2 regions of the Paenibacillus aurantius genome follow, and region 1 is predicted to be linked to the other one. Evidence: riboswitches for the same ligand, from Rfam matches in the RefSeq annotation. Region 1 holds a riboswitch; the other holds the start of a gene.

The links. Region 1 has a riboswitch for thiamine pyrophosphate ahead of tenA (thiaminase II). Riboswitches for the same ligand answer to the same signal wherever they lie in the genome.
Region 2: another riboswitch for thiamine pyrophosphate. It lies ahead of thiC (phosphomethylpyrimidine synthase ThiC); the one in region 1 lies ahead of tenA (thiaminase II).

The regions. Positions count from the first base shown of each region.
Region 1 is NZ_CP130318.1:1,518,415-1,521,895, forward strand. Features, by position in the region: gene MJA45_RS07370 (MFS transporter) at 1-609, opposite strand, end outside; gene asd (archaetidylserine decarboxylase) at 688-1,479, opposite strand; TPP riboswitch at 1,692-1,801, shown strand; gene tenA (thiaminase II) at 1,906-2,571, shown strand; gene MJA45_RS07385 (ABC transporter ATP-binding protein) at 2,575-3,481, shown strand, end outside.
Region 2 is NZ_CP130318.1:4,463,700-4,467,180, reverse strand. Features, by position in the region: gene thiC (phosphomethylpyrimidine synthase ThiC) at 1-1,205, opposite strand, end outside; TPP riboswitch at 1,291-1,403, opposite strand; gene MJA45_RS20275 (sulfatase family protein) at 1,566-3,065, shown strand; gene MJA45_RS20270 (DUF1003 domain-containing protein) at 3,176-3,481, shown strand, end outside.

The DNA of each region.
Region 1 (3,481 bases):
GGCACGCGGGTTCACCCGCAGCTGCTCCCCGTACCATTTGGCGATCTGCAGCTGCACGAAGATCGCGGCGGCCGCCACGATCATGAAGAGGAAGGCTCCGTGCTGGCCGAGCGGGTAGAACACGAACACGGCGAGAATCGGGGCGAGCGCCTGCCCGGCATTGCCCCCTACCTGGAAGATGGACTGGGCCAGGCCCCTCCGGCTTCCGGCGGCCATATAAGAAACGCGTGAGCCCTCGGGGTGAAAGACGGCCGAGCCGATGCCCACGAAGACAACGGCAAGCAGCACAAGCGGGTAGCTCGGCGCGAAGCCAAGCAGAAGCATCCCGATAAAGGTGGAACCCATCCCGAGCGGCAGCAGATAAGGCGAAGGCCGGGCATCCGTATACATGCCGACAACGGGCTGCATGAGGGAGGCGGTGAAGCTGAGCCCGAAGCCGATCCAGCCCAGTTGGCCGTAGCTCAAGCTCATGGAATCCTTCAGAATGGGATAAATGGCGGTAATAACGGATTGAATGGAATCATTGAACAAATGTACCAGGCCGATGGCAAAAAGGATCCGGTAAAGCGTGGGCTTGGCGGCCGGCTGGACGTTCGCGGCAAGTGACATGCGGATTTCCCTCCTGAATTTAGAAAAAAGGGAGTGAGCGCCCTCATCCCCTTGAGATTAACCTTATAAAATGAAGCCTTATTCCTTCGCGTGCAGGCGGCCGAGCGCTTCGCCCATGCGCACCTTGCTGCCGACATCCAGATCGTCCCGGGCATCGAATGTGCCGTTCTCCATCAGAAGGACGACGGTGGAGCCGAATTCAAAATAGGCGAGATCGTCCCCGATCTGCAGGGTATCCCCGAGACCTTCGACGTATTGAATGCTGCTTACATTCATCGCCCCGACTTTGACTACGGCCGTTTCGCCGAATTCGTTGTGCAGGTAGGTTACGAGTCGTTCGTTGCGGCTCAGCACCCGCTTCATATGGCGCAGGCCGAACTCGTTGACGGGATATACCTTCCCGGGGATATGCTCCTTCTCGATAATCCGGCCCGTCACCGGAGAATGAATCCGGTGGTAATCCGTGGGGCTCAAATAGAGCACGAAATAAAAGCCGTCCTTATAATTAACGGTGCGGGGGGATTGGTTGAGCAGCTCATCGACTGTATAATCCTGCCCCTTGATATTAAACAGCTGGCCTGTCCGGATTTCGCCCATGCCGGTAATGAGGGCATCCACCGGACTGACGAGCACGGAGGCGGTCAGGTCGATCGGACGGAGCCCCTGCTTCAGGCGCCGGGTGAAAAAGTCGTTAAGCGACTTGTATTCGGAAACCGGCTTTTCGGCATCTTCGATCCGAATTCCGTATGTCTTGGCAAACCAGGGGATAAGGCGCCGGCTGGCTCCGGATTTGGCGAAGACCCCGGTCAATTGGGAAACCGATTTGCGTGAGGACAGCTCGGTCAGCAGCCGAAAAAAACGCTTGGCCATGTAGTCAGTTCTCCTGTTCCGTCTGTAAATGAAAGGTCTATCGAATATCTTGACACAGAACCGCCGCCAAATCAACAAAAACGGCAATTCTTTAGCCCTTTTCGCAGAAGGAAATAAGCGGGAGGACGCAGTCGGCTACCCCCGGTGAACCGGACGGGATGCAAAATCTCCTTGCGTACCAGGGGGAGATTGGTGTATGGTGATATCAAATGAATAGGGAATGCGGGGGCTTGATGAAGTCAGGCTGAGAGTGCGACCGGGTGTCGCTGACCGTTAATCTGAACTGGATAATGCCAGCGTAGAGAATTCGACGTGTGCCTGCACATGCCTTGTGGTCTGCGATTATCCGCGGGCCTTTTTTGCATTGGCCTGCATGTGAACCTCGCCTTTCGGCTGTTCATTACTATACGTCAGGGGGAACCGCGAATGGAGAACTTTACGGACAGGCTGTACGCCGCAGCCCGGCCCATCTGGCAGGAAAGCCATCACCATGCCTTCCTGTATGAACTAAGAGAAGGGACCCTGGCTCCGGACCGGTTCGCCTTCTACCTGTGCCAGGATTATGTGTATCTGCTGGACTATGCGAAGCTTTTTGCCCTCGGGATCGTGAAGGCGGAGGAGGAAGCGGACATGGCCTGGTTCGCCGAGCTGGTGCACTCGACCCTGCACGGGGAGATGGATGCCCACCGCCGGCTGGCTTCCTCCTTCGGTATAACACGGGCGAAGCTCGAGAACACGAAGCCTTCGGCGGTTACGCTCGGCTACACCGGGTATATGCTGGGGGTGGCGGAGAAGGGCTCCCTCGCCGACCTGGTGGCGGTCTTATTGCCCTGCATGTGGAGCTACCGGGAAGTGGGCGTCCTGTTCAAGGACTATCCCGGGGCCCTGGATCATCCTCTCTATGGAGAATGGATTCTAACCTACGCTTCCGAGGAGTTCGGCAAGATCACGGACTGGCTTATCGACCGGATGAATCGGCTGGCCCAGGGGCTGCCTGAACCGGCGCTCCGGAGGTTGGAGGAGCTCTTCGTAACGGCTTCGCGGTATGAATACCGGTTCTGGGACATGGCTTACAAGAAAGAGATGTGGTAACGAATGAAAGAACCGATTCTGTCGGTGGAGGGGGTAAGCTACCGCTTTCCCCCGGCACCGGCGCTGATAGATAACCTCTCGTTCGAGGTGGAGGCCAACGAGTTCGTCTCGCTGCTCGGCCCAAGCGGCACGGGCAAGAGCACCGTGTTCCGCCTCCTCTCCGGCCTGCTTGAGCCGGACAGCGGCGGCATCACGCTCCGCGGCCGCGCGGGCACGGCCATCGCCGGCCCGCCTGCCGCTGGCGGCGCGACCGGGTCCGCCCCGGCGCAGGCTTCCGCCGGGCGGCAGGCGGCCCGCTCGGGTGCCGCTGCGGCACCGCCTGCCGGCCTGCTCGGCCGCGTCGGCTACATGCCGCAGAACGCGGCTCTGCTGCCGTGGCGCACCGTGCTGCAGAACGCGGCGCTCGCGCTCGAGCTGAAGGGCGTCCCGCGCCGGGAGGCGGAACGCCGTGTGCGGGAGCTGCTGCCAGCGTTCGGCCTTGCCGGAACGGAAGGCCGGCTCCCGCACGAGCTCTCGGGCGGCATGCGGCAGCGCGTCGCGTTCCTACGGGCGGTGCTGGGCGGCACCGAGCTGCTTCTGCTCGACGAGCCGTTCAGCGCCCTCGACGCGATGACGCGGGTCGGGATGCAGGAGTGGCTCCTCGCCATGTGGGAGAAGCACCGGCAGACGGTGCTGTTCATCACCCACGATATCGAGGAGGCGCTGCTCCTGTCCGACCGCGTGCTGCTCGTCGAGGAGACGCCGATCCGGCGTCTGCACGAGGTGCGGGTGCCGCTGCCGCGTCCGCGCACCTACGAGACGACGCTCGACCCGGCCTTCGTCGAGCTTAAGAAGCAGGTGCTGCAGCGGCTTCGCGGCACCGGGCCGGACGGCGTCGGCTCCGGCAGCCAGCCGGTCCGCTCGGGCACCG
Region 2 (3,481 bases), 2.9 Mb from region 1:
TGCACGTCATGCTTCCAGGCGATGTCCGTCAATTCGCCCAGCGTCTCCAGCTCGGCGAATTGGGCTTCGTCATTGGCGTCGGCGATGGAGCCCGGACGCAGGCCGTCTCCCAGAGAGAACGTCACGTCGTAGGCTTTCATAATTTCGCAGATCTCCTCGAAATGGGTATAGAGGAAGTTCTCCTGATGGTGGGCGAGGCACCAGGCCGCCATAATCGACCCGCCGCGTGAAACGATCCCCGTCACCCGTTTGGCGGTCAGGGGAATATAGCGGAGCCGGACGCCGGCATGAATGGTGAAGTAATCCACCCCCTGCTCCGCCTGCTCGATGAGGGTATCCCGGTACAGCTCCCAGGTGAGGTCCTCGGCCCGGCCCCCGACCTTCTCCAGCGCCTGATAGAGAGGAACCGTGCCGATCGGCACCGGGGAATTACGGAGAATCCATTCCCGGGTCGTATGGATGTTCCGGCCGGTGGAGAGGTCCATGACCGTGTCGGCCCCCCAGCGGATGGCCCATCTCATCTTATCGACCTCCTCCTCTATGGAGGAAGCGACGGCGGAATTCCCGATGTTGGCGTTGATCTTCACGAGAAACCGCCGGCCGATGATCATCGGCTCGCTTTCGGGGTGGTTGATGTTGGCGGGAATGACCGCTCTTCCGGCCGCTACCTCGCTTAGCACAAGCTCCGGCGAGACGTTCTCCCGAATGGCGATATACTCCATCTCCGGGGTGAGGATGCCTCGGCGGGCATAGTGAAGCTGGGTCACGCTGCTTCCCGGTCGGGCTCGCAAAGGGTACCGCTTCATCCCGGGCGCCGCCTCCATCCGGTTCTCCATGCTTTCGCCGGCCGGGAAAGGGAAGGCAGCCAAGTCATGAGCGTTCCCATCGTCCTCCGGTCTAAGGAGACGCCCCTCATACGATTCGGTATCCCCGCGCTCCAGGATCCACTCCAGCCGGTTGGGCGGGAGCCCCAGGCGGATGTCCGTCACTGCGGCTTCGTCGGTATAGAGCCCGCTTGTGTCGTATACCCGAATCGGGGGATTAGGGGTTTCCCCCTGCGGGCCTGTCGTGGGGGATTGGGCGATCTCCCTCATCGGCACCCGCAGATCAGGGCGGGAGCCCTGTACATACACCTTGCGGCTTCCGGGCAGACTCATAGGCTCCGCCGGCTTGGATACGGTTGGTTTTTCGCTTGTCATGTTCATTTCCTCCTCATGGAAAAGTTGTGATCAAGCGGAGAATCTCTCTGCATAGCAAAAAGACCGCCACGGCAAAGAAGCGGTCTTTGTATGCACAAAGGCTTACTTATTCCTCCGCTGGCATTACCCAGATCAGGTCTCACGGTCGACGGCGTAACGGCCATCCTCTCAGCCCGGCTAGCCCGAGCTCCCGTTTGTATTCGGTTACCAACCCAGCATACCCAACCGGCCCCGGGATGACAATCCCTTCCGGCAAAAATGCGCCCAAAGGACCAGCCCGGCTGCTGGCGGCATTCCGCCGCCCTGCTATAATGGGATTGGGCAAGACAACGCGGAACGGACAGCAGCGAAAGGAGGAGGTTTCCATTGGCTGAAAAACCTAATGTCATTCTGATCACGACGGACCAGCAGCGTTATGACAGTGTAGGAATGAGCGGCAGCTCATTCGTGAAGACGCCCAACATGGACCGGCTGGGAAGGGAGGGAGCTTTTTTCCGGAGGGCCTATTGCCCCAATACCGTCTGCTCTCCCTCAAGGGCTTCCATCATGACCGGCCTGCATTTGTCCCGCCACGGGGCGTACAACATCGGCACCGCGGCCCTGGACCCTTCCCGGTTTCTCAGCCATGAGCTGAGGAGAGCGGGGTACCGGACTTACCATGTCGGCAAAGCCCATTGGTACCCTTGGGGAACGGTGAATCCGGAAACGGCCCCGATTGGAGAAGACGGCGCCCCGCTGCGGGATTTTGTCGGGTTCGACGCGGCCGAGGTCAGCATAGGGCATGCCGGGCCGGGAGGCATTACGGGTCATTATGCCTATTGGATGCGAAGCAAGGGTTACGACCCGGCGGCGTTCCAAGCCCGCAAAAGATTCGATAAGGACGACAACGGCACGTCGGATTACGAGCTGCCCGTTTCGCTTCACAGCGGGACGTGGATTGCCGAGCGGGCGGTTCAATATCTCGAGAATCATGACCACTCGGAGCCCTTTTATTTGAACCTGGGCTTTCCCGATCCCCACCATCCCCACATGGTCCCTATGGATTTCAAGGACCGGGTGGATCCCGAGGCCATTCCTTACCCGGCTATCCCCGAACCCGATGCGGAAGAAGATCCCCGTCTGCCGGAGCATATCCCCCATTTCCGCAAGGGGACCATCAACGACAGCCGTTTCCGGGGGAGATTCGGGATGGCGGGCAACCAGAATACCCCTTGGGCCGATTATTTCCGCGACCGGGAGAAAGGCAAGGGAACCCGGGCCTACTACTATACTCTCGTTCAGTTAATCGACAAGCAGCTTGGCATCCTTCTCGACGCCTTGGACCGTCTCAAGCTGGCGGAGGACACGATCGTTATTTTTACGTCGGATCACGGGGAAATGCTCGGTGACCACGGCATCGGCCAGAAGGGCCCCCTTGTGTATGAAGGGGTTACCCGTGTGCCTCTCCTTATCCGGTATCCGAATTCCTTCCGGGGACGAACGGTGGAAGATTGCGTGTCGCTGGTCGACCTTCTGCCCACGGTGCTCGATTATGCCGGGATTCCCGACACCCTGCGACGGGACGGGATCAGCCTTAAGCCTCTTCTGGAAGAAGAAAGGAAACTTAGGCGGCCGGGTGTGCGCATCGAGTACAAGGAGGAGCCGGACCGGATCCGCTACAAAGCCTGGGTAACCCCCGAATGGAAGCTGGCCGTTTACTTGGGGGAATCGTTCGGGGAACTCTATGACCTTAAGAACGACCCGGAGGAGAAGATTAACCGGTTCGGAGACCCGAATTACGAAGCCGTTCATCTGCGCCTTATGACCGAGCTGCTGAACGATCTGGAGCGGAGCGAGCCGGTGAGCGGGCGGGAATCCAGGGTATAACGGCGAATTCGGCCCCTCCTGCCTCGGTCTGGTCGGGATTTCCAGCTTAAGCCGCTTTGGAGACGGGTAAGGGAAAGGAGACACCACGAAGAGGCAGGAGGTTCTCCTTAGTGAAAACGGAACAGATGACGCTGGAAAATTGTGAAGAAATGCTCCTTCGTGAATTGGAAAAATACCCGAACCAGAAGCTCGAGAAGGACGATGTGTACCGGGTGGCCGAAATGGTGAGGGAATACCAAGGACGGATCAAGGCCTATCTTCACGAGCAGCAGGAGAAGAAAGTGACCAGCTTAGACAGGCTGGCTGACAAGGTCGCCCGCTTCGGCGGCAGCTGGGGCTTTATCGCGATCCTGGCTTTTATCATCGCCAGCTGGGTGGTGCTCAACTTTTTTGCCTCGTGGAACACGCTGTTTATC